2 regions of the Massilia sp. BHUDP2 genome follow, and region 1 is predicted to be linked to the other one. Evidence: predicted binding sites of a transcription regulator. Region 1 holds the regulator's gene; the other holds the start of a gene.

Region 1 (15,273 bases):
GAACGAATATGAGCCTTCAGCCGGCCGCCCCCTGGTACCGGCACCGCTGGCCCTGGTTCCTGATGATCGGCCCCGTGCTGGTGCTGGTTGGCGGCTTCGTCATGCTCTCGCTGGCGCTGAGCCGTCCGGACGCGATGGTGGTCGGCGACTACTACAAGCAGGGCAAGGCCATCAACCAGGAACTGAAGCGCGACCGCGCCGCCAGCCGCCTCGGGCTGCGCTTCGAGGCCGGCTACGATGCCGCGGCCGGGCGCGTGACCGGCACCCTGCTCAGCCATGGCGAGCCGGTGCGCGCACCCTTCCACATCCGCCTCGCGCATCCGACCCAGCCGGAACGCGACCGCGTCCTGGAAGCCCTGCCGGACGCCCGCGGCCGCTTCGCGGCGCAGGCGCCGGGACTGGAGGCGACCCACTGGCAAGTCGTGGTGGAGGGGAGCGCGCGCGACTGGCGCCTGGCGCGCAGCTGGAGCTGGCAGCGCGAGCCGGTCCTGGCGATCACGGCGGATGTGGAGGCGGGGAGCGGCGCCAAGCCCTGAAGTGGGGCGCCTGGTCCACGACAGCTTCATGCCGCGCGCTCGACCGGCATAAAAACTTGCTATGAGCTAGCAATTGCTGTGCTATTCTCAATTCGTTTCTCTGCTTCAAAACTGAAGTAATTGTTTCCGTCCTAACCGCCGCGCATACATGGCGTGTGCCACACAAAGGAAGACAATGAAGAAGAAATGGATCGTGATTGCGCCTTTGCTGGTGCTGGCCCTTGCCGGCATCGCTGTTACCATGCCTGTCTGGGCGCACTTGTGGCAGATGTACGTGCCGCAGCCTAAGGTCGCGATCGATCGCGGCACCAGCCGCGAGGCAATCGATGGGCTGATCACCCAATACAACAGGCACTATGTCTTGCCCGACAAGGCGAAGCAGGTCGAGGCCTTCCTGCGCCAGCGCCAGCAGGAGGGCATCTACGATCGGGTGACGGACGCCGAACAGCTGGCGCAGCAGCTCACCGACGACGTCCAGCGCATCGCCCCTGACCGCCACATGATGGTCGGGTTCAGCGCCGACCCGCTACCTCCCGACAGCAAGGGCGGGCCGCGGCCGGAGACGCAGGCGGACTGGGAGCGGCGCAACAACTTCGTGATGCGCCAGATCACCTACGTCATGGCGAACCCGGTCGACAAGGTCGAGCACCTGGACGGCAACATCGGCTACCTGAAGATCTCCGGTTTCCCTCCACCCTTCATCTCGGGCCGCAGGTTCGCCGCTGCCATGGATGAACTTGCCGGCACCGATGGCCTGATCATGGACCTGCGCGGGCACCGCGGCGGCAATCCGGAAGGCGTGGCCTTACTCATCAGCTATTTCGTGGACCAGCGTACCCGCCTCAACGACATCTGGGATCGCAGCACCGGCACCAGCCAGCAGCACTGGAGCGTCGACAAGCTCGATGGAAAGCGCTATGGCAGCAAGAAGCCGGTCCTGATCCTGGTCGACCCCGACACCAAGTCGGCCGGCGAAGAGTTCGTCTACACGATGCAGGCGCTCAAGCGCGCCACGGTGATCGGCGCGCCGACCTGGGGCGGCGCCCACCCGTCGCGCGCCTTCCGCATCGGCAAGCATTTCTTTGCCTTCATTCCCAACAGGCGCGCCATCAACCCGATCACCGGGTCCAACTGGGAGGGCGCGGGCGTGATTCCGGATATTGCCGCGGCGCCGGACAAGGCGCTCGGGGTGGCCGAGGACCTGCTGCGGCGCCGGCTCGCGGAGGGCGGCGCGCTGGCCGCCGCGCGGCAGTAAGCTCGCCGACCAGCGCGCTCGTGCCCGCGGCCGATTACGCGGCCGCGACCCGGAAGGCGGTCACGACACCGGCCGCAAACGGAATGGCGCAGATCCCCGCCACGCCGATCAGGATTGGCGCAGCCCAGGAGCGGCGCGCATAGCTTTCGCCGTGGTGGTCGTCGACATGCTTGATCTGCTGGTAAGCCGACCCCGCCCCCCAGGCGCCGAACAATGCCAGCGAGGCCCACCAGGGCACGGAGAGATCTTCGCGCCCAAGCAGGGCGCCTGCAGCGCCGGCGGCGTAACTGGCGATGGCAATCAGGAGCATGCCGGCGAACCACCAGCGCGCCTGCCTGGCCTTGTCCGGCTGTCCGAGCCGCTCCCAGTTGCGCATGTGGAGCCAGGCGCCGAAGGCCGGTGTGAAGACCAGGCTCCACAGTGCGGCGGCGCTCGGGTTCCATAACGCGATTGCCTGCTTATCGCTGATGGGGATGCTGTCTGCCGTTGTGTCCATGCCTGCCTCCATTTAATTTCCATGTGGAAACGGCATAGTTGCTCAGCACAGCAGCGCCCTTGACATGCGGCAGCAAGGCAACGCGCCACCCGCAGCCGCTTGCGCTACAACGACATCCTACTCGGCCTTGAAACCGCGCCCCGTCGCCGCCCAGTAGATGCCGCCATACAGGTGGTGCAGGAACACCGGGTCGCGGTAGGTGGCCTGCATGTGGCCCAACGCCGTGTAGAAGGCGCGCCCGCCATCGTAGGCCTGGTACCAGCTGATCGGGTGGAAGGCGCCCATGCCCTTGCTCTTGCCGGTCTCGGGTTTGTAGGTGGACTCGTCGACGCTCAGGAGGTAATTCAGCTTGCCGGAAGTCGGCGGACCGAATTCATACCATTCCTCGGTGAACAGGGTGCGCGGCGCGAAGCGCTCCATGCCGGGGAAGTTGCGGTCGCGGACCTGCAGCACTGCGGTCTGCACCGCCGGGTGCACGTGGAACATGTGGCCGACCATCCTCGTGTACCACGGCCAGCCGTATTCGGTATCCGAGGCGCTGTGCACGCCCACGAAGCCGCCGCCCTTGCGGATGTAGCGCTCGAAGGCGGCCTGCTGCTTGTCGTCGAGCACGTCGCCGGTGGTCAAGAGGAAGACGACGGCCTGGTACTTGGACAGTTCGGCGTCGTTCATCACGCGGCCCGCGTCGGCAGTCCAGAAGACCTTGAAGTCGTGCAGCTTGCCCAGTTCCTCGATGGCGGTGACGCCCGCGTGCACGGCGTCATGGTGCCAGCCGGCGGTCTTGGTGAACACGAGGACGTTGAACTGTTCGGCCTGGGCTGGCGCGGCAGCCAGCAGGGAAGCGCACAACAGTGCCGGCGCCATGAAAGAAAATTTCATTTTTGTCTCGATTATGAATTATTATTTCACCGCAACAATGGCAGTGAGCGCATGCCCGAAGGCAAGGGCAATAATAGTTCAATAAACGAACTTAATGTGCGGGGCCGAAGGCGCGTGGCCGGCCCGGCCAGGTAAGGCGGGTATGCTGGACCACTTCGCTCCAGCTGTCCCCGATCCTGGTGAACTCCACCTGGTAGGGACGCGGTCCGGCGAGTCCGCCGCGCTCGTAGCGTACCAGCACCGTATCCGGCCGCACTTCGGCCCAGACCAGCCGCGCATGGAAGGTGCCGGGCTTGCGCACGCAAGCCTCGCTGAACGGCCCGCCGACGTCGGCCATGCCATCCTCGCGGCGCAGCAGCAGTTCGCGCACCGCGTCCGGCAATTCGGCCATGGTGGTCGGGTAGGTGGGTTCGGCGGCGCGGCCATCGATCCCCGCCAGCAGGAGGGCAAGGAAGGCAAGGGAGGCTATCGGGCGTCGGAGCATGCGCATGTCGGGTCCTCGTGGATGGTTCCGGCCCAGTCTAGCAGCGTATGGACGGCCTGTCGGTACATACCACGGGCGCGTTGTTTCTTTGACCTTTTCCATGTTAGATTCCTCCGCGGCAAGCACGGCGCCCGGCGCCGTCGACCGACATTACAACGACCAAGGATACGAGACCAAGATGCCATCCCTCCGCCAGCGCAGCCTGCGCGCCGCCATCGCCGCCCTGTTCATCCCCGCCGCCATCGCGGCGGCAAGCCTGCCGAGCGCCGCGCTGGCCGCGCCCGCGGCCAAGGCAGCCAGCGCCAAGCCGAACAAGGCCTTCGATACCTGGGCCGACAAGTTTGCCGAAGACTGGGTGCGCCTGAACCCGCAGATGGCCACGTCCACCCAGTACTTCAGCGGCGCCGCGCAGGCGAAGCTGGACCGCGAGCTGACGCCGATGACGAAAGCCCATCGCCAGAAGATGCAGGCGCTGGCCAGGACCGGCCTGGCGCGCCTGGACAAGTGGATGGCCGGCCCGCTCGACGAAAACCAGCGCATCTCGGCCGCGGTCATGCGCTGGTCGCTGCAGAACGTGATCGCCAACGAGCCTTACGAGGACCATGCCTTCGTGTTCTCGCAGTTCAGCGGGGTGCAGGTCGGCCTGGTCAACTTCATGAACACCACCCATCCGCTGCGCAACCCGCAGGACCTCGACAGCTACCTGGCGCGCCTGGAGCAGGTCGGCACCCGCATGGACGAAGCGCTGGCGCGCGCCCGCGAGGCCGCCGCCAAGTCCCTGATCCCGCCGCGCTTCATCCTCGAGCGCGCGCAATTCCAGGTCGACAGCTTCCTCAAGCCGGCGGCGAACGAGAACGTCCTGGTGACCTCGCTGGCCCAGCGCACCGAAAAGATCGAAGGCCTGAACCCGGACGTGCGCAACGCCGCGCTGGCGCGCGCCGCCCGCATCGTGGACGAGCGCATCCGCCCGGCCTACAAGCGGGTGCAGGAATTCATGGCCGAGATCCACCCGCGCACCGGCGACGTGGCCGGCATCTCGCGCCTGCCGAACGGCGCCGCGGCCTATGCGCGCGCGGTCGAGAACTTCACCAGCACCAAGCTGAGCCCGAACGAGATCCACGAGATCGGCCTGCGCGAAGTGGCGCGCATCGAAGGCGAGATGGATCGCCACTTGCGCTCGCTCGGCCTCCTTGAAGGCAACATCGAAACCCGCATGAAGCAGCTCGATGCGCGCTTCCAGCCGAAGGGAGAAGGCGACCCGAGGCCAAGCATCATCGCCAGCTACGGCGAGATGGTGAAGGACGCCGAGCGCCGCAGCGCACCGCTGTTCAACCTGAAGCCGCGCGCGCCGGTCGAGGTGCGCCGCGTGCCGCCGCTGACCGAACCCTCGGCCGCCGCCCACTACACGCTGCCGGCGCCGGACGGCACCCGTCCGGGCATCTTCTGGGTGCCGCTGCGCGGGCCCAGCTTCGACATGATCCGCATGCGCAGCTTGGCCTACCACGAGGCGGTGCCGGGCCACCACTTCCAGCTGGCGATCCAGCAGGAACTGACCGGCATCCCGAAATTCCGCAGCCAGCGCATCTTCAGCGGCGGCAGCGCCCACGCCGAGGGCTGGGCGCTGTACACCGAGCGCCTGGCGGTGGAGCAGGGCTGGTACGAAGGCGACGTGCCCGGCCTGCTGGGGGCGCTCGGTTCGGAACTGTTCCGCGCGCGCCGCCTGGTGGTCGACACCGGCCTGCATTCGAAGGGCTGGACCCGCCAGCAGGCGATCGACTACGGCATCGGCGCCCAGGAAGTCGAGCGCTACGTCGTCTGGCCGGGCCAGGCGAATGCCTACATGATCGGCATGCTGCGCATCATCGAGCTGCGCGAGAAGGCGAAGAAGGAACTGGGCGACAAGTTCTCGCTCCCGGGCTTCCACGACCTGGTGCTGGGCGCGGGCTCGGTGCCGCTCGACGTGCTGGGCGAGCTGGTGGATGGCTGGATCGCCAAGCAGAAGAAGGCGTGACCGGGCCGTGAAGTCGACGCTGGCCATGCTTGCTCTGTCGGCGCTGTCCTGTGCGAGCGCAGCCGCGCCCCTGTCCGCACCCCAGGCCGAGGCCCTGACGCGGCAGCTAGCGGCCATCGTCGACGACCCCGCCATCCCGCTCCCCGGCCTGGCGGTGGTGGCGGTCCGTGGCGGCGAGATCGTCTACAGCCGCCAGTTCGGCTACAAGCGCCTGGCCGGCGCTGCCCTGCCGGCGCAGCCGATGGACGCCGACACGATGTTCCGCATCGCCTCGGTGTCCAAGCTGGTGACCGCGCTGGGCGCCATGAAGCTGGTCGAGCAGGGCAGGCTGGCGCTGGACCAGGACGTCAGCGCCTGGCTCGGCTACCGGCTGCGCAACCCGCACTTCCCGGACCAGCCGATCACCCTGCGCATGCTGCTCACGCACACCTCCTCGCTGCGCGACGAGGGCGGCTTCAAGTTCGACCCTTCGGTTGACCTAAAGGAGGTCTTGCTGCCGGGCGGACGCCTGCACGGCAAGGGCGCCATGTGGTCCAGCACCCATGCGCCGGGGCGCTACTTCGAATACGTCAATTTCAACTCCGGCATCATCGCCACCATCATGGAGCGTGCCGGTGGCGAACGCTTCGACCGCCTGATGCGGCGCCTGGTGTTCGATCCGATGGGTCTGAAGGCCGGCTTCTACCTGGCCGACTTCGCGCCAGCCAGGATCGAGGATGCGGCGACGCTGTACCGGCGCCGCGAGAAGGACGGCGACGAACGCTGGGACCCGCAAGGCCCGTGGATCGCGCAGTCCGACGATTTCCACGTCAACCCGCCAGTCGCGCCGCCGGGGCTGGAGCACTACGTCGTGGGCACCAACGGCACCCTGTTCGGCCCGCAGGGCAGCCTGCGCATCTCGGCCGGCGAGTTGGCGCAGCTCATGCTGATGCTGATGAACGGGGGGGACCATCAGGGCCGGCAGATACTGAAGCCGGAAACGGTGGCGCTCATGTTGTCGCGCCAGTGGACCCTGCGGCCGGGCAGCGGCAACGGCGACAGCGACAACTTCCGTGGGCTGTACCACGCCTGGGGCCTGGGCAACCAGCACTTCCTCGATGTCAGCGTTGTCAGGGACGGCCGGGCCAGCGGCGATCGCCTGGTGGAAGGCGGCGGCTTCACCGGCGTCGGCCACCTGGGCTGGTCCTGGGGCCTGAACGCCTTGTTCGTGTTCGATCCGACAACGAAGAACGGCATGATCTACGTGGGCAGCGGCGTGGGCGACGACCCCGACCGCCACCCCGGACGCTTCTCGTCCGAGGCGCGCTTCCAGGAGCGCATCACGGACGCCCTGTACCGCGGCGCGATCGCCGCACCGAAGGAAGGAGCACCGTAATGCCCGATTGGACGCGTGCGCTCGCATACTTGTTGTTCTGGGTAGTGTCGATGACGCTCTTCACGCGTTGGCTCGCGCGCAGCCGGCAGCGGGCGCATGGCGTTGCCAGCAACTGCGTGCGCCACACCAAGGTCATGCTCATTGTCGGCGTGGCGGGCATGCTGAGCTTTGCCGCACTCCTGGTGGCGGCGCATGTCCTGCCGATCGAGGGGGTGAACGCGCTAGCCACCGCATGCCTTGTTGGCATGATGCTGTTGCCCGCTTACCTGGTGGCCGACTATCGGTTTGCCCGTCACGTCGTGTCGGACGAGGGCATGGATTTCGGACGTCCGACGGGTCGGCGCCTCTTCTTCCGCTGGAGCGAGGTCCGCGCGGTCCGCTTCGGCAATCTTGGGCACTGGTTCAAGATCGAGCTGCAGGCCGGCGAAGTCCTTCGTGTTCCAGCCGCCATGGCGGGCTTGCCTGCCTTCGCGGACCAGGTGCTGCGCCACGTCCCGGCCGCGCAGATCGAGCGCGACACCTTGCGCATGCTGGAACGCACCGCACGCGGCGACCTGCCGCCCTTGCGCTAACCGCTGCTGACAAGCTTGCCCACGCGCGCTTTTGCTCCTACACTGCTCGCCCACACGCTGTCTTTCACGACCTTCTTTCACAGGAGCGCAGCATGGAAACACAAGAAATCTACCGCGGCCGACTCATCGACCACATCCAGCTCGTGGTCAGGGACCTGCCCGCATCGCGCAGGTTCTACGGCGCCGTGTTCGACGTGCTGGGCATTCCGCTGGGCGGCGCGGGTGACGATTATTTCTGGGCCGACGAACTCTTCATCTCCAGCCGCGACAGCGCGGCCGCGCAAGGCGTGCTCACCGGCCGCCACCACCTGGCCTTCCAGGCACGCGACCGCAAGATGGTCAATGCCTTCTATTTCGCGGCCCTGGCCGCCGGCGGCAGGGACAACGGCCGCCCCGGCGAGCGCGCCTACCACCCGGGCTACTACGGCGCCTTCGTGCTGGACCCGGACGGCAACAACATCGAAGCCGTCTACCACGGCGAGGCGAAGCGAAGCGCGCCCCACGTGCGCGTGAGCTTCTGACGCGGCGGCGCAGCCTGCGGTGGAAACCGCTATACTGCGCCGACCATGCGCATCCAGATTTTCTCCGACCTGCACCTCGAACGCTACGCCGGTTTCAATCCGCAGATCCACGCCGACACCGACGTCGTCGTGCTGGCGGGCGACATCGGCTCCTACCAGGCCGGGTCGCGCCTGACCGACGAGGATTTCGGGCTCGAACGCTTCTCGCCGCTGCGCCCCGGCGCCAATGGCGCGCGCGTCCTGTACATCCCCGGCAACCACGAATTCGATGGCCTCGACTACGACGAAGCCTACGCGCGCCTGCGCGCCAGCTGCGCGCGCCTCGGCATCGAATGGCTGGACCGCGAAACGCTCGTCATCGGGAGTATCCGCTTCATCGGCACTACCCTGTGGAGCGACTTCGACGCGCTGGCGTTGCGCGAGCAGGAGCTGAGCAAGCAGCTGCAGAAACGCGAAAAGGCCTTCCGCGCCGCCAACTGGTACCTGTCGAAGAACACCACCCTGAAAAACGGCGAGAAGGTGCTGGCCGAGGGCATCCGCGAGATGGCGCTGGACTGCCAGGACTGGCTGCGCGGGGCGCTGGCGGCGCCCTTCGAGGGAAGCACGGTGGTGGTGACCCATTTCGCGCCCAGCCTGCAAAGCGCCGACCCGCGCTACGGCCTCACGCCCGGGACCGCGGGCTTCTGCAATGCGCTCGACGGCCTGTTCCCGCAGGCCGACATCTGGATCCACGGCCACCTGCACTGCGCCAACGACTACGTGGTCAGCGGCGTCGACGCCGGCCGGCCCTGGTCCTGCCGCGTGGTGGCCAACCCGCTCGGCTATCTCAGCAAGGGCGAGCAGGAAGCCTTCCGGCCCGATCTGGTGATCCAGGTGTAAGAAAGGAGCGCCTGGCGCTCCCTGGAACCGCTCAATTGCGGTGGGCGGCGGCGCAGGACACCACGCCAGCCATCAGGAGCACCAGCGCCGCCGCCTCCAGGCCGCTGGGCCAGCGCGCCTCCCACAGGAAGCCGTAGAGCGAGGCAAACACGGTCTCGAACACGATCATCTGGCCCATCAGCGCCATCGGCAGGGCGCGGCTGGCGTAGTTCCACAAGGCGTTGCCGATCACGGAACAGAAGATCCCGACCGCCGTCACCACCCCGAGGAACTGCAGCCATTCGCTGCCCGTGTGCGCGGCGCCGCCGGGCGGGAAGGCCGGCAGCGCCAGCAGCAGGGCCTGGGCGCCCGTCATCACCCCCACCAGCAGGCTCCATTCGTTGGCCGAAATGCCCTCGAGGCGCGCCAGCCAGCGCCGGTTGACGACCGCATAGAAGGTCCATGACAGCAGCGCGCCGATCGCCGACAGGAGGCCGATGCCCGAGCCGCCCTCCAGGGAAGACAAGGAATCCCAGCTGATGCAGGCCAGGCCGGCCCCGCCCAGCAGCAGGGAGGGGGCCAGGCGCCGCAAGGACACCGCGCCGTGCTCGCGCGAGCCCGCCAGGGTCACGGTGATCGGCAGCAGCCCGATCACGATCGAGGTCATGGCCACGCCACCCAATTGGACGGCCTGGGCCAGGAACAGGTAGTACACGATGTTGCCCGCCAGGCTGAGCCAGGCCAGGCCGCGCCAGTCGGCCCGGGTCAGTCGCTGCCTGAGCCGCGGCCAGGCGCGGGCGACCAGGATGGCGGCGACGATGCCGTAGGCGAGGTAGCGGCCCGCCGACAGCTGCAGGGCCGAGAAGCCCGGCACCAGTTCCGGGGCCAGGAACACCAGGCCCCAGAAGGCGCCCGCGGTGATGCCGGCGCCGATGCCGAGTTGCGTGGTGTGGGATGTGGTGTGAATCTGCGAAAGCATGGACGATCTCCTTGGGAAGGGAGATTGTCGGCCGGATGCCCGCGGCGCTCTTGACCCTGGCTACTGCTGGTTTGACAGATTCTCGCGATACGCGCGCCGGTAGGCCGCGGGCGTGGTGTCCATCGCCCTGCGCATGGCACGGGTCAGCGCGCTCTGCTCGGAAAAGCCCGCTGCCAGCGCGATCTCGGCCACCGGGCGCGCCGTCGCACGCAGCCATTCGCAGGCATGGCGCAGGCGGCAGTCCAGCAGCCAGTCGTGGGGCGTGCTGTCGCGCTCTTCGCGAAACAGCGCATGCAGGCGGCTGACGCTCAGGCTGGAGGCGCGCGCCATGGCCTCGGTGGTCCACGGCAGGCCGGGTTCGGCCTCGATGCGGGCGAGCAGGGCGGCCAGGCGCGAGCTTGGTGCGGGCGCTCCCAGCACCAGGGTGTCGAGCAGCAGCGGGGTCCAGCCGGCCAGCACGGAAGGCGCGGGCGGAGCGGTGGCGGCCATGATGCCCATGAATTCGACCAGCTTGCGCGCTGCCGGACCGATGGCGCCGAAGGGTTGCTCGAGCAGGCGCTGCCAGGGTCCTTGCGCGAAAGTATCCGGTCCCAGGTCGACGATCAGCGACCGGTTGGCCACCGGGCTGCACTGCGAGTGCCAGGCGCCCGGCGCCACCACCGCCACGCGCAGCGGATCGAGCCGGGCCTGGCGGCCTTCGATTTCCAGGGCGACTTCGCCGCTCACGGGGAGCACCAGCTGGCCGAACTCGTGGCGGTCCGAGCTGCGCGCGGCGCCATAGCTGCGCAGATGCAGGTCGAGCAGCGGAGCAGCCATGGCGGTGTCGCTAGCCCATCGGGCTGCAGACGTCGGTGCCAGCCGCCAGCGCCTTGAGCTTGGCCGGGTCGAGCAGGGTGACTTCGCGCTTGTCGACCTGCAGCCAGCCCTGTTTCTTGAAGCGCGACAGCAGGCGGCTGATGCTTTCGATGGTGAGCCCGAGGTAGTTGCCGATGTCTTCGCGCGACATGCGCAGCTGGAAGCTGTGCGGCGAATAGCCGCGCGCCGCGTAGCGTGCCGACAGGTTGACCAGGAAGACGGCGAAACGCTGCTCCGCCCGCATATTGCCGAGCAGCAGCATGACGTTCTGTTCGCGCGTGATCTCCTGGCTCATGATGCGGTGGAAGTGGCGCAGCAGGGCCGGCACGTGGCCGAACAGCTCTTCCAGGCGCGAGAACGGGATCTCGCACACCTCGCTGTCCTCGAGGGCCACGGCGTCGCAGTGGTGGGTGCCGCTGATGGCGTCCATGCCCAGCAGTTCGCCGGCCATCTGGAAACCGGTGATCTGGGCTTCGCCGGCGGCGTTGACCTGATAGGTCTTGAAATGGCCGAAGCGCACCGCGTACAGGTTGCGGAAGGGCTCGCCCATGGCGTAGAGGCGCTCGTCGCGCGCGAGCCGGCGGCGGCGGCCGATGATCTGGTCGAGGCGATTGATGTCGGCATCCTCGAGGCCCATCGGCAGGCACAGCTGGTGCATGCTGCACGCGCTGCAGCTGGCCTTGAGGGCCTGGATGACCTTCGCTTCGCCCGGGAGCGAGATGGGTTGGTTCATGGCAGGGAAACGAAAATGCTGACGCGGCCATTATAGACAAAGGCCGCGTCCGCGGGTTTCATTTCCAAAATACAAGCCCGATTACAGGTGATGCCGGTGTTCCGCCTTCATCCTGTAATACTCCTGCCGGCCCTTGGCGCGCACGGTCGCGGCGATCTCGGCGGCTTCCTGCGCCGCCTGGTTCACGGTCGCGAAGGCGTCGGCGTTCCCCTTGAGCGCTTCCACGGCCTGCTGCGATTGCACCGTGCCCGCCAGCGCCAGGCCGAAGGTGGCCGACACCGCCAGCTCGGCCGCCAGGGTGTCGAGGCTCGGCGCCACCACGTCCTGCAGCGCCTTGGCCGCCTGCAGCTCGGCGCTGGCCTGGGGCGCCGCCAGCGTGCGCGCCAGGTCCATGTCGCCGGCGACCCGCGCCAGGAAATCGAGCGCCGCCCGGCTGCCGGAGCGGTTGGCCAGGTCGCCGAGGCGCAGCAGGGCCGTGTTCCTGGCATTGAACACGGCACGGCCGGCGCGCGCACTTTCGACGAAGTCGATCATCGGCTGGACCGCGATCTCGCTGCCGATGTAGCCGAGGGTGGCCACGATCTGGGTCAGGAACTCCTCGTGCTTCTCCGGCTCGTTCACCAGCCAGTCCAGCAGCAGGCGGGCGTCCTTCTCGCCGTACTGCGAGGCCAGCTCCCATGGCACGCCCTCGATCCAGTGCTGGGAGACGAAGTCGCGCACGTCGGCAGGCAGCGCCAGGCCGCCCGCACCGCAGGAGCAGCCGCCGGCGGCCATCACCTTGCCGCTGATGCTGAGCGGGCCTGCTAGGTACGCCGAGGACTCGGCCGCGTTGACCACGTTGTGGTCGGCGCCGACGGACGGGTACATGACCGCGCGCGGGTCGTCGGTGCGGTGGGGCAGGCCGCAGTTGTGGCCGTACTCGTGCACCCAGATCAGGCCTTCCTGGTTGGCGGTGAAGCGCACCGCGGCCACGTTGACCGAGGCGCTGCCGACCGGGGCGCAGCCGATGATGCCGTCGCCGGGGCCGCCGCACCAGCGGATGGCCTGCACGATCTTGACCCCGCTGCCGGCGGTCAGGAGGGCATTCAGGTCGCTTGAGGTCTGGATGGTGCCGGGGATGTTCGCCGGCAGCAGCCGGACTGCGCCGTTGCGCACGAAACGGACCGGGGTCGTGACGTCCGGCCCGCTGTCGTCGTTCTGGAGGATCGTGCCCATGTCGGCCAGGATCCGGTCGGCCTCGGCTTCGCTCAGGGCTACGCTGCTGTGGCGGTGCACCGTGACCGAGACCGTGCGCAGGCCAGGGGGCGCCGAGGGCGGGTTGACGACCAGGTAGTCGACGTAGAGCCAAATGTCGGCGCTCCACTCGATGTTGACCCAGATGTCGACGCCGCCCCCGCGCGGGGCGACGTTGTGCACGGTGTAGCGGGCCGCGCCGATGAACTTGCCGGCGGGCGGTCCGCCGGGCACGCCTTCGCCGATGGCCACGAAGACCTGCGAGCCGGGCTGGATCAGGTCCCAGTTGAGCCGCAGCAGCCATTCGCCGCGGCGCATGCCCCAGTCGTGGCGGTAGGTAAAGCCGTTCCCTTGCAGCGCGGGCTGCACGCCTTCCGTGCCGACGCTCGCTTCGGCGACGGCCCAGGGGCCTTTGGTGCTTGATGAATCCGCGCGCTCCTGCGTTCCGGGGTCGAGGAGCAGTGCTGCGTCCTGGTCGAGACGATCATTTGGTGCCATGGGAATCTCCTGGTGCGCTTCAAGGGTTGATGATCAGGTAATCGGCGTAGAGCGAGATGTCGCTGCTCCACGCGATGTCGACCCAGATGTCGACGCCGTTCCAGCGTGAGGCGACGTTGTGCAGGGTGTAGCGGGCCGCGCCGATGAACTTGCCGGCGGACGGGCCGCCCGGCACGCCTTCGCCGATCGCCACCAGGACCCGGGAGGGGGGCTGGATGACATCCCAGTTCAGGCGCAGCACCCACCGGCCGCGCCGCGCGCCCCAGTCGTGACGATAGGTGAAACCGGTGCCGCTCAGTTCGGGCTCGGGCTGGCCGGCCCGGGCCGGTGCGGTCCCGAACAGTTGCCGGACCGCGGCCGCATCGGCCTCCTGGCGCAGTTCGCGGAAGCTGGCCGGCATGGCCGAGGAAGTGACCAGCACCTCCGCTTCCCCGGCGCGCGCCGCGATCCGCGTTGCCGCCGCGTGGTTCTGATGTTGAGTCATGACCATCTCCTTTCACATCGACGATCGATGGATGGCCCGCTCCACCGCGTGGCGAGGGCGGAGGCCGGGCCGCCGGATCGCGAGTCCGCATGCATGCTGGATACACAGGATTCCGGCTGCCGCCGGGCTCGAATCGTCAGCCAATATAGACGAGTGGATTGAGTCGGCAGGATCGATCTGACGGGTCATTAATATGGATCAGTGACCCCAAGTTTTCTGTGGGAGGGAAAGGTTTCGACGCCGAAAGCAGGCCCGGTCTTGCGCATGCATGAAAAGCGACTCGCATGCGGCCGAAGCGAAGCTTTGGCGTATCAAATCGACATCGCCAAGCGTGCGCACCCTTCCCGCATGCTAGATTCTGGACACCACAACGGAGTACGACGAGCAAAAGGGGCCCGCATGTTCGGTTTGTCCGCTTTGGATCTGGCGCGCGTGCAATTCGCGTTCACGATGTCCTTCCACATCCTGTTCCCGGCGATAACGATTGGCATGGCCAGCTACCTGGCCGTGCTCGAGCTGTGCTGGCTGCGCACGAAGCGCCAGGTCTACGTCGACCTTTACCACTACTGGCTCAAGATCTTCGCCGTCTGCTTCGGCATGGGGGTGGTGTCGGGCATCGTGATGGCCTACCAGATCGGCACCAACTGGAGCTACCTGTCCGAGTTCGCCGGCAGCATCATGGGGCCGATCCTGTCCTACGAGGTGCTCACCGCCTTCTTCCTCGAAGCCGGCTTCCTGGGCGTGATGCTGTTCGGCTGGACCCGCGTCGGCCCGGGCCTGCATTTCGGGGCCACCTGCGCGGTCGCGGTCGGCACCCTGATCTCGGCCACCTGGATCCTGGCCGCCAACAGCTGGATGCAGACCCCGCAGGGCTATGCCATCGAGGGCGGCCGCATGGTCCCGGCCGACTGGCTGGCGATCGTCTTCAACCCGTCCTTCCCGTACCGGCTGCTGCACATGGTGATCGCCGCCTATCTCACCACGGCCCTGATCGTCGGCGCCACCGGAGCCTGGCAACTGCTCAAGGGCCGCGACAACCCGGCGGTGCGCAAGATGCTGTCGATGGCGATGTGGATGATCCTGCTGGTGGCGCCGATCCAGGCGGTGGTGGGCGACTTCCACGGCCTGAACACCCTGAAGCACCAGCCGGCCAAGCTGGCGGCCATGGAAGGGCACTGGCAGAACGAAGGCGACAAGGCGGTCCCGCTGCTGCTGTTCGGCGTGCCCGACATGGAAGAGGAACGCACCAAGTACGCGGTCGGCATTCCGCACCTGGGCAGCCTGATCCTCACCCATTCCTGGAACGGCCAGTTCCCGGGGCTCAAGGACTTTCCGCGCGACGAGCGGCCGAACTCGCTGATCGTGTTCTGGAGCTTTCGCCTGATGGTAGGCCTGGGCCTGCTCATGATCGCGCTCGGCGCCTGGAGCCTGTGGCTGCGGCGCAAGCGGGGAGGGGAGGCGCGCTTGTGGCACAAGCGCCCCTTCCTGCGCTTCGCCCTCTGGA
Region 2 (15,273 bases), on a different contig from region 1:
CGCGTGGACATCACGCTCGGTTCGGGCTGGCCCTTCGGCGGGCCGCACGTCAAGGTCCAGCACGCCGCGGCGCGCCTGCGCCTGGCCAGCATCGAGGTGCCGGCCGGGAGCGGGAGCTTCGCGCTGCCGGCGGTGATGAACGGCGAGCGCCTGCTGGCCACCTTCGTCGCCCCCGGCAATGCCAAGCAGTACGAGGCCGGCAAGCTGCAGCGCATCGGGGCGAGTGCGGACGCCGGCGGCCGCGCCGCCATCGCGCCGGACGCAGCGGAGCGCGTGGTGCTGGCCTATATCGCCACCCGCACCGGCCAGCAGGTCAAGCGTCCGGCGCTCAATGCCGAAGGCTTCGTGCTCGACCACCTGAACCGCGAGGCGGTCGAGCACCACCTCAAGACCGTGGCCGAACCGCTGTTGAAGGCCTTCGGTGAGCAGCCGCCCTACGCGGTGTTCTCGGACAGCCTCGAGGTCTATGGCAGCGACTGGACCGCCGACTTCGTCGAGGAATTCCGCAAGCGGCGCGGCTACGACGTGCTGGCGCACCTGCCGGCCATCTTCAACGGCATCGGCGAGCAGGCCGGCGCGCTCAAGCGCGACTGGGCGCTGACCCAGACCGAACTGGTGAACGAGCGCTACCTTACCCCGATGGACGACTGGGCCAGGGCCCACAAGACCCGGTTCCGCTCCCAGACCTATGGCGAGCCGGCGGTATCGATGTCGAGCAACCGCCTGGTGGCGCTGCCTGAAGGCGAGGGGCCGCAGCACCGCGCCTTTTCCTTCACCCGCCTGGCGACGTCCGCCGGCCACCTTTACGGGCGCCCGGTGATCTCGGCCGAGACCTGGACCTGGCTGAATTCGCCGGCCTTCTCGGCCACCCCGCTCGACATGAAGGCCGAGGCCGACCGCATGCTGCTCGAGGGTGTGAACCTGTTCGTCGGCCACGGCTGGCCGTATACGCCGCCCGGGACCCGTGCGCCCGGCTACGCCTTTTATGCGGCGGCCGTGTTCAACGATCACAACCCCTGGTGGAACGTGATGCCGGACGTGAACGCCTACCTCACGCGCATGAGCTGGCTGATGCGCCAGGGGGCACCCGCCAACCAGGTAGCGGTGTTCCTGCCCAATGACGACGTCTACGCGCGCCTGGTGCCGGGCAAGGTTTCACTCTCGGCCGAGATGCACCACTACGTCACGCCCGAGCTCACCGCCCAGGTCCTGGACGCCGGCCACAACCTCGACTACGTCGATGCCGAATCCATCCTCGCGCTCGGCCTGAAGCACCCGGTGCTGGTGATGCCGCGCGTGCGCCGGCTGGCGCCCGAGGTGCTGGACAAGCTGGCCGCCTACGTGCGCGGCGGCGGCAAGATCATCGCCGTGGGCGGCACGCCGTCGATGGCGCCGGGCTACCTCGATGCCGCGCGGATCTCCGCGCAGGTTGCGGCAGCTTCGAAGGCCCTGTTCGCATCCGGTCCGAACGTGCAGGTGGTGGCCGACGATACGGCGGTGGGCGCGGCGCTGGACAAGGCGCTGGTGCCGGACTTCAGGCTGGCCTCCAACGCCGCCGAGGTCGGCTTCGTGCGCCGCAAGCTGGCGGACGCCGACATCTACTTCGTCGCCAACACCGGCAATACGGTGGTGGACACCACGGCCACGCCCGGCGTGCGGCGCGCGCATGCGGCCTGGCTGGATCCGCACAGCGGCAGGTTGACGCGCGCCCCCGCCGGCGGCCCGCTGCCGCTGGCGCTGGCCCCCTACGAGTCGCGCGTGCTGGTGCTGTCCGATACGCCGCTGGCGGCCGCCGAGGCCCCGCGTCCGGGCCCGGCCAGCGTGCTGGCCGACCTCGGGCGCGACTGGCAGGTCGCCTTCCCCGGCAGCGCGGCCAAGCGGCCGATGCCGCAGCTGCGCTCCTGGACGGACGAAGAGGCGACCCGCTACTTCTCCGGCGTGGCGACCTACAGCAAGACCGTCAGGCTGGACGCCACCCTGCTTGCGGGCCAGCGCGTACTGCTGGACTTTGGCCCGGGCACGGCGCTGGCGAGCACGCCCAAGGTGCCGGCCGGGATGCGCGCCATGCTGGACAGCCCGGTGCGCGAGGCGGCCGAGGTCTGGGTCAACGGCAAGCGCGCCGGCGCGGTCTGGCATCCGCCGTATCGCGTCGACGTGACGCAGTACCTGACCCCGGGCAGCAACCGCATCGAGGTCAAGGTCGCGAACCTGGCCCTAAATGCGCTGGCGGGGCAGGCGCTGCCGGATTACCGTCTGCTGTCGGCGCGCTACGGCCAGCGTTTCGTCCCGCAAGACACCCAGCTGATCGCGCCGCGCCCGGCAGGCATCCTGGGGCCGGTCCGGCTGGTCGGGGAAAAGGCCCTGTAATGCCTGGACGGCACGCTCAGTGCGCGAACAGGACCGGCAGCGGCGCGCGGTCGAGCAGCAGGCGGGTCACGCCGCCCAGCACGATCTCGCGGTAGCGGCTATGGCCAAAGGCACCGGTCACCAGCAGGCCGGCGCCGCAGGCCCGCGCGACGCCGAGCAGGGCCTCGCCCACTGGGACCCCGGTGCGCTCCACCAGCACCTCGACGCGCACCCCGTGGCGCGCCAGGAAGAGCGCCATGTCGGCGCCAGGCTCCTCGCCGTGCAGGCCGGATTCGAGGTCCGGGTTGACCAGCGCCAGGCGCACCGTGCCGGCGCGCGCCAGGAGCGGCATGGCGGCGCCGATGGCGCGGATCGCCTGGGCGCTGCCGTCCCAGCCGACCACCACGCTGTCGGCGATCGGCGCGCCGCCGTAGGAGGGCGGCACCACCAGCACCGGGCGCACGCCGTGCATGGCCAGGTACTGCGGCAGGCCGCGCACGGTGGCGGCGTCGCCCGCGTCCTGGCCGGTCACGACCAGATCGGCATAGCGCGCCTGCAGCAGCAGGGCGTCGCGGTTCTCGTCCTCGACCAGGCGTTCCTCGATCGAGTCCACGCCCAGCTGGCAGGCGCGCTCGGCGAAGCGCTGCAGGCTTGCCTGCGCCATGCTGCGCAGGGAGTCGAATTCGGCGACCGGCGACACCGCCATCGAGCCGGTGAGCATGGCGTAGGCGGGCCAGGACAGGCCGGTGGCGGCGCACCCCACCAGGTGCGCGGCGTGGCTGTTGGCAAGCCAGGCGGCGGCGCGCAGGCGGGCGTCCAGCAGCGGGCTTTCGTCGACATGGACAATGATGGTCTTGTACACGGCAGCACCTCCTGCGAATACGTCGCGGCAGCGATGACTCTACGCCGAGTGGACGGCTGTGTCAGACGTGCGCCTGATGCAGATCAAATCTTTGTCGAATTTCGGTGTTCATGCGCCGCGGTAGCGGATGGCGTCGATGACCAGGCCCAGCGCACGCGAGGAATGGCGCCGGCTGGGGTAGAAGGCGTGCAGCCCGGGAAAGCTCGGGCACCAGTCTTCCATCACGCTCATCAAGCGGCCGGCCCGGACGTGGTCGGCGACCATGTCCTCGGGCAGGAAGGCCAGGCCGTTGCCGCTCAGTGCGGCATCCAGGTGGTGGCTGACATCGTTGAAGACGGCCTGGCCGCGCACCCGCGCCTCGATGTCCTCGCCCTTGTGGCGCAGTTCCCAGGCGTAGATGCCGCCGCTGCTGGACAGGCGCAGCGTGATGCAGTTGTGCTTCATGAGGTCGGCAACCGAGGCGGGCGTCGGGCGCCGTTCGAAGTAGGCGGGCGCGCCGACGATGCGCATCGGGACGTCGCTGGTGAGGCGCACGGCGACCATGTCCTTGTCGACCTGGTCGCCGTGGCGTACGCCGATGTCGAAACGCTCGGCGGCGATGTCGACGATGCGGTAGTCGGCGCTGAACTCGACGTGCAGGTCGGGGTATTGCGGCAGCAGCGGGGCGATGCGCGGCCACAGGACCTGTTCGACCACGTGGTCGACGGCGGTGATGCGGATGGTGCCCACCGGCTTGCCGCCGAGGTCGCTGATGTCGGCGATCTCGGCCTCGATCTCTTCCAGCCTGGGGGCGACGTTCTGGATCAGGCGCTCGCCGGCCTCGGTGGGCGAGACGCTGCGCGTGGTGCGCTGGAGGAGACGCACGCCCAGGCGCTGTTCGAGCGAGCGCACGATGTGGCTGAGCGCCGACTGGGTCATGCCCAGCCTGGCCGCGGCGCGGGTGAAGCTGCGTTCGCGCGCGACGGCGAGGAACACGAGGATGTCGTTGATGTTGTCGCGAGCCATCGATAGGGGCGGAAGTGGGAATTATGCAAATTTTCTCACGAATCGGGCGGGTCATTCATGACGTGCATTCATAAGCCCATGCAATTTCCAATACGTTTTTTGCTACCGTCAGCCGCTACCATGCTCCCTTTGCAAGAACATGGAAGGATCCAGCATGACTGTCAACGCATACGGCGCCCACGCGGGCGACCAGCCCCTCGGCCCGATCGCCATCACGCGCCGCGCGCCCGGCGCGCACGACGTCGAGATCGACATCGCTTTCTGCGGCGTTTGCCATTCGGACCTGCACCAGGTGCGCGGCGAATGGGCCGGCACGGTCTACCCCTGCGTGCCGGGCCACGAGATCGTCGGGCAGGTGTCCGCCGTCGGCGCCCACGTCCGAGGCTTCGCGGTGGGCGACCTGGTCGGCGTCGGCTGCATGGTCGACAGCTGCCGCAGCTGCCCCGACTGCGACGCGGGCCTGGAAAACTACTGCGACGGCATGGTCGGCACCTACAATTCGCCGACCCCGGACGCGCCCGGCCATACGCTGGGCGGCTATTCCGAGCGCATCGTCGTGAACGAGCGCTACGTGCTGCGCGTGCGCCACGATCCCTCCCAGCTGGCGGCGGTCGCGCCGCTGCTGTGCGCGGGCATCACCACCTGGTCGCCGCTGCGCCACTGGCAGGCTGGCCCCGGCAAGCGGGTGGGCATCGTCGGCATCGGCGGCCTGGGCCACATGGGCATCAAGCTGGCGCGTGCGCTGGGCGCCCACGTGGTGGCCTTCACGACCTCGGAATCGAAGCGCCGCGATGCCGAGGCGCTGGGCGCGCACGAGGTCGTGGTCTCGCGCGATCTGGAAGCCATGGCGGCGCAAGGGAGGCGCCTCGACCTGATCGTGAATACCGTGGCGGCCCCGCACGACCTCGACGCCTATCTGTCCCTGCTGAAGCGCGACGGCACCATGGTGCTGGTCGGCGCGCCATCCTCGCCGCACCCGTCGCCGCAGGTCTTCAACCTGATCATGAAGCGCCGCGCGCTGGCCGGCTCGATGATCGGCGGGATCCCGGAAACCCAGGAGATGCTGGACTTCTGCGCCGAACACGGCATCGTCGCCGACATCGAGATGATCGAGGCAAGCGAGATCAACGCCGCCTACGAACGCATGCTGGAAGGCAAGGTCAAGTACCGCTTCGTGATCGACAGCGCCACCCTCAAGGCTCGAGGGAAAGCGCTGCCGCGGGCTTCCATGGCAGACTAGGGTTTTGCCGCACTGGAGTCCGCATGAACGAACACATCCTCCCCGTCCCCCTCGAGAAGGCCTACCGGCTGCTCACGCATGGCCCGACCGTGCTGGTGTCGAGCAGCCACGAGGGCGTGGACAATGTCATGGCGGCGGCCTGGGCCTGCGCCCTCGATTTTGCCCCGCCCAAGCTCACCGTGGTGCTCGACAAGTCGACCCGCACCCGCGCCCTGGTCGAGGGCAGCGGCAGCTTCGTGATCCAGCTGCCCACGGTGGCGCAGCTGCGCCTGACCCAGGAGGTGGGGAACCGCTCGCTCGATGCCGAGCCGGACAAGCTGGCCCAGGCCGGCGTCGTCCTGAAACGTATGGAAGGGGTGGCGGCGCCGCTGGTGGAAGGCTGTTCGGCCTGGCTGGCCTGCCGGCTGGTGCCGGAACCGCACAACCAGCAGGCCTACGACCTGTTCATCGGCGAGGTGACGGCCGCCTGGGCCGATGCGCGCGTGTTCCGCGACGGCCACTGGCATTTCGAGACGGCCGATCCGTCCTGGCGCAGCATCCACCACGTCGCCGGCGGCAACTTCTATGCGATCGGCGAAGCGGTGCGCGCCGCCGACTGAGGCCGCCGCGCCCTGGGGAAGCCCTAGTGCGGGCCGCGGGTATCGGACTTGGCGGGCTGGGCGGCGGCGGTCTTGATCTCGGTGCCCTGGTGCAGCGAGATGCGCCAGCCTTCGGGCTGGCGGGTCCAGACCCGCACGTAGCGGCCGCGCAGCGGCTGGGCCGTGCCGAGGTCGAGGCGGGCGGCGCGCCAGGTGCCGGTGACGATCGCCACGTCCTCGTTCACGACCTCGACCTCCATGTCTTCCAGCCCATAGTTGCGGATGCGGTACTCGTCGCGCGCCAGCGCCTGCAGGAACTCGGTCTTGGAACGCAGCCTGCCGTTGGTCTCGACGTGGCGATAATTGCCGCCCATGAGGCGGCGCAGCAGCTCGATGTCACGTTCGTTCAGCGCGAGGGCGCGCTGGCGCTCGGCCTCGCGCACGCCGAGTCTGGCATCGCGCGCGGCGGCGTCGGAGGCGACGGCGTGGAAGGGCAGCAACAGGCTGGCGAGGCAAAGGAGGACGGCGGGAAGAGGGCGCATGGCTGGTCTCGAATCATACTGCAACGACGATGGGCGGGCTTTCCTTAGAATAATGTCACAGATTTACTGGAATGCGACACATTGTTGGTACTTGTGACACCTTAATTTTGTGTCGGAAATGCAGTATCTGTTACAGTTCCACCTGGACGGCAGCCACGCCGTTAATTGATCACACGGACGTTATGCCTGCTGCCCCACTGCCTCCCGACGAACTTGACCGGCTGTCGATGCTCGACGCCCTCCACCTGCTCGATACCCCGCCCGAACCGGTGTTCGACCGCGTCACCCGCCTGGCCAGCCGCATGCTGGACGTGCCGATGGCGCTGTTCTCGCTGGTCGATGCCGACCGCCAGTGGTTCAAGTCGCGCGTCGGGATGGAACCGGGACAGACGCCGCGCGAACATGCCTTCTGCGCCCATGCGATCGGCATGAGCGCGCCGCTGGTGGTGCAGGACGCGCTGGAGGACGGGCGCTTCAGCGACAGCCCGCTGGTCAACGGTCCGCCCGGAATCCGTTTCTATGCCGGGGTGCCGATCCGTACCACGGCCGGCCTGGCGATCGGCACCTTGTGCGCGCTCGACACCAAGCCGCGCACGCTGAGCGAGGACGAGGCCGGCCTGCTGAACGACCTGGCCGCGATCCTGACCAAGGAAGTGCAGTACCGCGAGCGCATGGCGGTGGCGCGCGAGCAGCTGGCGCGTTCCAGCGCGGTGCTGGGCGCCAGCGAGGCGCGCTTCCGCAGCGTGTTCGACATCGCCAGCGTGGGCATCGCGCTGGTGGCGCCGGACGGCGGCTGGCTCAGCGTCAACAAGGCCCTGTGCGACATCGTCGGTTATGGCGAGGAAGAGCTGTGGAGCCGCACTTTCCGCCAGATCACCCACCCGGACGACGTCGACCTCGGCATGGACCAGATGCGCGCCATCCAGCGGGGCGAGCTCGACGGGTTCCGGCTCGAGAAGCGCTATATGCGCAAGGATGGCAGGCCGGTATGGGTCGCCCTTGACGTCTCGACCAAACGCAATGCCGCGGGGCAGGTCGAATACACGGTGGCGGTCATCAAGGACATCGACGCCCAGAAGGCGGCCCAGGATGCGCTGTCCGCCCTGAATGCCGACCTGGAACGCCGGGTACAGGCGCGCACCGCCGAGCTGCACGCGCGCGAGGCGGAAATCCGCAGCGTGGTGGAAAACGCCTACGACGCCTATATCAGCCTGGACGAGGAGGGCCTGGTCACGGCCTGGAACCGCCAGGCCGAGGACACCTTCGGCTGGCCGCGCGACGAGGCCCTGGGCCGCAGCCTGGACGAGCTGATCATCCCGGACGAATACCGCGAGCGCCATCGCCACGGCATGCGGCGCTTCCTGGCGACCCGGCTCGCCAGCGCCGTCGACCAGCGCCTCGAACTGCCGGCGCTGCGGCGCGACGGCAGTGCGCTGACGGTCGAGGTGCGCATCCGCGCGCTCGAGTCGAACGGGCGCACGGTGTTCAGCGCCTTCCTGCACGACATCACCGAGCGCAAGCAGGAACAGGCCCAGCGCGAATACGAGAACCGGCACGACCTGCTCACGGGCCTGTTGAACCGGCGCGCGCTGCTGGAGGCGATTCCGGTAGCCCAGTCGCGCGCCAGCCGCAGCGGCAAGGCGGTCGGCATGCTGTTCATCGACCTGGACGGCTTCAAGGCGGTGAACGATTCGCTCGGCCACGAGGCCGGCGACATCTTGCTGCGCGAGATCGCCGGGCGCCTGCGCGCCGGGGTGCGCAAGACCGACAGCGTCTACCGCCTGGCCGGCGACGAGTTCACCGTGTTGCTCGAGGACATGGCCGACACCTTCGACGATGCCCACACCGTGGCCGAGAAGCTGATCTCGAGCATTTCCGAGCCGGTGATGCTGCCGGGACGGGCGATGCGCGTGCGCGCCAGCATCGGCATCTCGCTCGACAGCGGCAACGCCGTGCGCGCGCCGGAAGAACTCCTGAAGGAAGCCGACCACTTCATGTACCAGGCCAAGAAGGCCGGGCGTGGACGCGTGTGTTCGGCGCGCTCTCCTTACTAAGCCTTATTCGAGTTCCAGGTGTCCAAAAAAGTTGCTTGACCTTCCCATCGTGGGAAGGAATATCCTTCGGGTATGGCATTCCATGATTGAAGGAAGCAAATGGACACGAGAACGCATCCCGAGGGCGCGACCCTCCTGAGTATCGAAGGCATGACCTGCGCGTCCTGCGTGGCACGGGTCGAAAAGGCCTTGCAGAAGGTGCCCGGCGTAAGCGCGGCGACGGTCAACCTGGCCACCGAGAAGGCCAGCGTGCATGGCGGCGCCGCGCTCGACGCGCTGGTGGCGGCGGTGCGCGCGGCCGGCTACGAAGCCGCCGCGGAGCCGGCGCCCGGCGCGGCCCGGCCCGAGGGCGACGGGAAGACCGGCGCCGGCCTGCCGGCCTGGTGGCCGGTGGCCCTGAGCGCGCTGCTGAGCATGCCGCTGGTGGCGCCGATGCTGGTGCAGCCCTTCGGCCTGAACCCGATGCTGCCCGGCTGGCTGCAGCTCGTCCTGGCGACCCCGGTCCAGTTCTGGCTGGGCGCGCGCTTTTACCGGGCCGGCTGGAAGGCCTTGCGTGCCGGCAGCGGCAACATGGACCTGCTGGTCGCGATCGGCACCAGCGCCGCCTACGGCCTGTCGCTGTACCTGCTGCTGGCGGGCAGTCACCACGGCACGCCCCACCTGTACTTCGAATCCTCGGCGGTGGTGATCACCCTGGTCCTGCTCGGCAAGTGGCTGGAGGCCCGCGCCAAGCGCCAGGCGGTGGCGGCGATCGGCGCGCTGGAAGCCCTGCGCAGCAACGATGCCCTGGTGCGGCGCGACGGCCGCGACCAGCGCATCCCGCTGGCCGAACTGCGCGTGGGCGAGCTGATGGTGGTGCGGCCCGGGGAACGGGTGCCCGCCGACGGCAGCGTGGAAGAAGGACGCAGCCACCTCGACGAATCCCTGTTGACGGGCGAATCCCTGCCGGTGGCCAAGGGCCCGGGCGATCGCGTGGCGGGCGGCGCCATCAACGCCGAGGGCCTGCTGCTGGTGCGCGCCACCGCGGTCGGCAGCGAGACGATGCTGTCGCAGATCATCCGCATGGTGGAAGACGCGCAGGCGGTCAAGGCGCCGATCCAGCGCCTGGTGGACCGCGTCAGCGCGGTGTTCGTGCCGGCCGTGCTGCTGGTGTCGCTCGTCACGCTGCTCGGCTGGGGCCTGGCGACGGGCGACTGGCAGGCGGCGCTGCTCAATGCGGTGGCGGTGCAGGTGATCGCCTGTCCGTGTGCGCTCGGCCTGGCCACGCCCGCCTCGATCATGGTCGGCACCGGCGCCAGCGCCCGCCACGGCATCCTGATCAAGGATGCGGAGGCGCTCGAAACCGCGCATGCGGTGGGCGTGGTCGTGTTCGACAAGACCGGCACCCTGACCGAAGGCCGTCCGCGCCTGGCCGCGCTCGAAGGCGCCGACGGCGAGCGGGTCTTGCGCCTGGCCGCGGCCGTACAGCAGGCCAGCAGCCATCCGCTGGCGCATGCGGTGCTGGAGGCCGCGCAGGCGCGCGGCGTCGCGCTGCAGCCGGTGGCGAACGCCCGGGCGCTGCCCGGGCGCGGGATGCAGGGGGAGGTGGAGGGCGCGATCGTCTTGCTCGGCAATGCGCGCATGATGCGGGAGCAGGGCGCCGCCACCGCCGCATGGGAGGCGCAGGCCGCCGCGCACGAGGCGCAGGGGCGCACCGTGTCCTGGCTGGCCCTGGCGCGTCCCGAAGGGGCCGAGGTGCTCGGCCTGCTGGCCTTCGGCGACAGCCTCAAGCCGGGTGCGGCCGCGGCGGTGGCGCGCCTGGCCGCCATGGGCATCGAGTCGGTCATGCTCACCGGTGACAGCGAGGGCGCCGCGCGTGCGGTTGCCGAGCAGGCCGGCATCGCGCGCTTCCATGCCGGGGTGCTGCCGGGAGACAAGGCCAGCCTGGTGGCGGAGCTGAAAGCGACCGGCCGCAAGGTGGCGATGGTCGGCGACGGCATCAACGATGCGCCGGCGCTGGCGGCGGCCGACGTCGGCATTGCGATGGCCAGCGGTACCGATGTCGCCATGCAGACCGCCGGCATCACGCTGATGCGCGGCGACCCCGGCCTGGTGGCCGATGCGGTGGCGATCTCGCAGCGCACCTATGCGAAGATCCGCCAGAACCTCGGCTGGGCCTTCGTCTACAACGTGGTCGGCATCCCGCTGGCCGCTTTCGGCCTGCTCAACCCGGTGCTGGCCGGCGCCGCGATGGCGCTCAGTTCGGTCAGCGTGGTGGCCAACGCGCTGCTGCTGCGCGGCTGGCGGCCCTCAACGGCAGCCGCGCCGCACGCCGCCAGGGAAGAATTCATTCACCAAGGGCCGGAAACGCCCGTTCAACCAGGAGCACGAGAAATGTACCAATTGACCGTAGAAGACATGAGCTGTGGCCACTGCGTCGGCCGCGTGACCAAGGCCGTGCAGGGCATCGACGAGGCGGCGAAAGTCAGCATCGACCTGCCGAGCAAGCGGGTGAGCATCGACAGCGATGCCGATCTCGACCGGATTGTTGCGGCGATCGACGCCGCCGGCTACCCGGTGAGCGCACGGAGCTGAGATATCAGAAAAACAAGTGCTTGAATGTCGCAAATGGGATATATTTTTATGTAAATTGATGAGGGCAAATAAGCGCCTGATACATATGCTTCGCATTCCATTGGGATGATCCATGCGATACGGTGTACTAGCAGAACCGGCAGATCTGGCGAAACACCCTCCCTCTGCTGCGCAGTTGCGCAACGTCCTCGTGGTGCTGGCGGTGCTGGCGGTTTTCTTTTCGCTGCTGGCGCCGTTTGCGCGCACGCCGCTGCCGGTAGCGCCGGAATTCATCCCGATGTACCAGTCGGTGCTCATCGGCAGCAACCTGCTCACCGGCATCCTCTTGCTGGGCCACGTGCATACCAGCCGTTCCTGGTCGCTCGGCATCCTCACGCTGGGCTACCTGTTCACGGCGCTGATCGCGCTGGCCCACCTCCTGACCTTTCCCGGCCTGTTCTCCGCCCACGGTGTGCTGGGCGGGAACGACCAGACCACGCCGTGGCTGTTCATGATCTGGCACGCGCTGTTCCCGCTGTTCGTGCTCGGCTATGCGGCCAGCTACCGGCGCCCCTTGCCGGCGCATTTCATGCGCGTCGGTGCACTCCTGACGGCGCTGTTCGTCTCGGCGCTGGTCCTGCTGTGCACCACCGGCGCCCCCTACCTGCCGGAGCTGATGGACGGGGACCGCTTTCGTCCCGCCTACCGCTGGATCAGCGCTTGCGTGCTGGCGCTGTCCTTGTACGCCCTGTGGAAGACGGCCCAGAAGCGCCCGCGCGCCGTGCTCGACGTCTGGCTGACGATCGCGATGTCGGCCTGGGCCTTCGAGGTCCTGCTGTCCTGCCTGCTCAACGGCGGACGCTTCGACCTCGGCTTCTACGCCGGGCGGCTGTACGGCCTGGCGGCCTCGCTGTTCGTGCTGGGCGCCGTCGCCATCGACAACATCGCCCTGCACGGGCGCCTGCGCGACACCTTCGAAGAAATGATCGAGACCCGTTCGCGCGCGCAGTGGCAGAGCCTGCTCGGCTCGGTGTTGCGCCAGCTGCCCGACGGCGTCTTGATCGTCGACCGCGAGGGCCGCTGCGTGATGGCCAACGACCTGGCCGAGCAGATGGCGGCCCGTTTCGAGCACACCGGCAAGGGCGGCATGGCCGGCCCGGCCGCGATGCTGTCCCTGATCGGCGAGCCGGTGCGGCGCGCGGTCCGCGGCGAAGCCTTCCGCGATGCCGTGCTCGAGAGCCTGACGCGCGACGGGCGGCGCGTGTATTCGGTCAGCGGGGCGCCCCTGCGCGACGCCGCGGCCGAGCTGGCGGCGGCGGTGATCGTGCTGGACGACATCACCGAACGGACCGAAGCGAACGCCGCGCTGGCGCGCGCGCTCGACCAGACGCGCTACCTCATCGAAAACACGCCGCTGGCCGTGATCGAATGGGACCGCGACTTCGTGATCCGCCTGTGGAACCGGCGCGCCGAGGAACTGTTCGGCTGGACGGCCGAGGAAGCGGTCGGGCAGCGCATCGACGCGCTGCCGGTGATCCACGAGGAGGACGCCGGCATGGTGGCCGGCGCGATGGGGCGCCTGCTCGATTCGGCCACGCGCTACGTCGAGTCGAGCAACCGCAACCGCACGCGCGACGGCCGCACGCTCTGCTGCGAATGGTACAACTCGGTGCTGCACGACGAGGACGGACGGATCGACCGGGTGTTCTCGCTGGTGCTGGACGTGAGCGAACGCGAGGAAGCGATGGAAGGCCTGAAGGAAGCCGACCGCCGCAAGGACGTCTACATCGCCACCCTGGCGCACGAGCTGCGCAACCCGCTGGCGCCGATCGCCAACGCCGCCTCGCTCCTGCGCGGCAAGGCGCTGCCCCAGGACCGCATCGACTGGATCGCCGCCATGGTCGGACGCCAGACCGGCCAGATGGCGCGCCTGCTCGACGACCTGCTCGACGTCACCCGCATCAGCCGCGGCAAGATCGAACTGCACCGCGCGCCGGTGGAGCTGGGCCGGCTGCTGCGCGACACCCTGCAGACCAGCATGCCGCTGATCGAGGCCGGGCGCCACACCGTGGCGCTCGACCTGTGCCAGGAGCCGGTCTGGGTCGATGCCGACGCGCTGCGCCTGACCCAGGTGCTGGCCAACCTGATCAACAATGCCGCCAAGTACACGCCGCCGGGCGGACGCATCGCGATCCTGCTGCAGGAAAGCGGCGGCGAGGCGCGGGTCGAGGTGAGCGACAACGGCATCGGCATCGAGCCGGACATGCTGGCGCGCGTGTTCGACGCCTTCGTCCAGGTGTCCAGCGCCAGCCACCTGGCGCAGGGCGGCCTGGGGATCGGCCTGTCGCTGGCCAAGGGCCTGGTCGAGCTGCACGGCGGCCGGCTGGCGGCGCATAGCGAAGGGCCGGGATATGGCTCGGCCTTCACGGTGACGCTGCCGGCGATCCGGCCGGCGGCCACGCCCGACGTGGCCGAGCAGCGCGGCGCCGCGGGTCCGCGCCTGGGCAAGCACGTGCTGGTGGCCGACGACAACGTCGATGCCGCCGAGTCCCTGGCCTGGCTGCTGCGCTCGGAAGGCGCGACGGTGGACGTGGCGCACGACGGCGCGGCCGCCCTGTGCCTGTTCAACGAACACCCGGCCGACATCGCGGTGCTGGACCAGGGCATGCCCGAGATGGACGGACTGGAGGTGGCGGCGATCCTGGCGCGGCGGGTGCCGCGCCCCTTCCTGGTGGCGGTGACCGGGCGCGGGCGGCAGGAGGATCGCGCGGCCTCGCTGGCGGCCGGCTTCGACGAGCACCTCACCAAGCCGGTGGCGCCGCAGCAGCTGATCGACCTGCTGGCGAAGATATAGCTGTGCAGGCGCGCAACAGCAGCCCGGCGAGATATTGCCGATAATGAAATGCACAGTTAGTATGCTCAGGATATTGACTTGGAGGGTGCGATGCAGATGCTGTTCCGCCTGTTCGGCCCGCGACGCAGGAAAAACCAGGAAGACATCGCCGCCCGCGCGGCCGAAGTGATCGTCCACGTCCTGTTCGACGTCGGGCTCGACCGTTTCCTGGCCGGCACCATCTTGCTCGACCGTGAATTCCGTCTGCGCTTCTACGCAGTGGCGCCGCAGCCGTCGCCCGCCATCCTGGCCAGCATCGCGGTGAGCGAGCTGGACGAGGCGCACCTGTTCCGCGCCCAGGTGCTCGAAGCCGGCATCGACGCCCCTCGGCTTGCCACCCACACCCGTATCATGGCCGACAGCATCATGGGGGCGCTGCGGATCCGCTCGCCGGCCCTGTGCGCGCTGCCGGCCACGCGCCGCGAGCGGCGCGGCATGCTGCGACCTTAGAAACGCGACAGGCCGTGCGCGCCGCCTCGTAAAGGGGCGCTATGCTTCTCGGACGGGGCGCAGGGGCGCCCGCGTCATCCGAGGAAAGGTCACCGCATGAGCGTTCGCAACCTCGAACACCTGTTCGCACCGAAGTCGGTGGCGCTGGTCGGCGCTTCCGAGCGGCCGGGCAGCCTGGGCGCGACGCTGCTGCACAACCTGCTGGCGGGCGGATTCAAGGGCGAGGTCTGGCCGGTCAACCCAAAGTACGGCGAGCTGGCCGGGCGGCGCTGCTATGCCAGCGTGTCCGAGCTGCCCGCGGCGCCGGCCCTGGCCGTGATCTGCACGCCGCCCGCGACGATTCCAGCGATCGTGCGCCAGCTGGGCGAGCGCGGCACCCGCGCCGCGGTGGTCCTGAGCAGCGGCATCAGCGATGGACGTACCGCGCGCGGCCGCGGCCTGCGCCAGGCCATGCTGGACGCCGCCCATCCCTACCTGCTGCGCCTGCTCGGGCCGAACAGCGCCGGCCTGCTGGCGCCCGGCCTGGGGCTCAACGCCAGCGTCGCCACCAGCGGCGCGCTGCCCGGGCGGATCGCCTTCGTGTCGCAGTCGGGCGCCCTGATGGTCGGGGTGCTGGACTGGGCGCGCACGCGTGGCATCGGCTTTTCCCACTTCATCGCGCTGGGCGACGCGGCCGACGTCGACCTGGGCGACGTGCTCGATTACCTGGCTAGCGACGGCGCCACCGGCGCCATCCTGCTCTACCTGCAG

Evidence for each region. The regulator FNR, encoded in region 1, switches genes on or off when oxygen is low (the NO sensors DNR and NnrR bind a similar motif). The targets are predictions, from matches to a motif close to TTGATNNNNATCAA.
Region 2: the regulator FNR is predicted to act here: its motif matches at 3,282-3,295, upstream of ACK6C6_RS12900 (universal stress protein).

The regions. Positions count from the first base shown of each region.
Region 1 is NZ_JBJUVW010000001.1:1,699,749-1,715,021, forward strand. Features, by position in the region: gene ACK6C6_RS07620 (FixH family protein) at 9-536, shown strand; gene ACK6C6_RS07625 (S41 family peptidase) at 712-1,791, shown strand; gene ACK6C6_RS07630 (hypothetical protein) at 1,826-2,287, opposite strand; gene ACK6C6_RS07635 (ThuA domain-containing protein) at 2,405-3,166, opposite strand; gene ACK6C6_RS07640 (hypothetical protein) at 3,258-3,656, opposite strand; gene ACK6C6_RS07645 (DUF885 domain-containing protein) at 3,829-5,661, shown strand; gene ACK6C6_RS07650 (serine hydrolase domain-containing protein) at 5,687-7,036, shown strand; gene ACK6C6_RS07655 (PH domain-containing protein) at 7,036-7,608, shown strand; gene ACK6C6_RS07660 (VOC family protein) at 7,701-8,129, shown strand; gene ACK6C6_RS07665 (metallophosphoesterase) at 8,175-9,008, shown strand; gene ACK6C6_RS07670 (DMT family transporter) at 9,040-9,966, opposite strand; gene ACK6C6_RS07675 (AraC family transcriptional regulator) at 10,027-10,782, opposite strand; gene fnr (fumarate/nitrate reduction transcriptional regulator Fnr) at 10,793-11,554, opposite strand; gene ACK6C6_RS07685 (hypothetical protein) at 11,636-13,285, opposite strand; gene ACK6C6_RS07690 (hypothetical protein) at 13,305-13,769, opposite strand; gene ACK6C6_RS07695 (cytochrome ubiquinol oxidase subunit I) at 14,169-15,273, shown strand, end outside.
Region 2 is NZ_JBJUVW010000002.1:483,371-498,643, reverse strand. Features, by position in the region: gene ACK6C6_RS12905 (glycosyl hydrolase) at 1-2,367, shown strand, start outside; gene ACK6C6_RS12900 (universal stress protein) at 2,384-3,208, opposite strand; gene ACK6C6_RS12895 (LysR family transcriptional regulator) at 3,317-4,213, opposite strand; gene ACK6C6_RS12890 (NAD(P)-dependent alcohol dehydrogenase) at 4,368-5,453, shown strand; gene ACK6C6_RS12885 (flavin reductase family protein) at 5,477-6,052, shown strand; gene ACK6C6_RS12880 (nuclear transport factor 2 family protein) at 6,076-6,573, opposite strand; gene ACK6C6_RS12875 (PAS domain S-box protein) at 6,756-8,627, shown strand; gene ACK6C6_RS12870 (heavy metal translocating P-type ATPase) at 8,727-11,201, shown strand; gene ACK6C6_RS12865 (ATP-binding protein) at 11,377-14,034, shown strand; gene ACK6C6_RS12860 (hypothetical protein) at 14,125-14,523, shown strand; gene ACK6C6_RS12855 (GNAT family N-acetyltransferase) at 14,620-15,273, shown strand, end outside.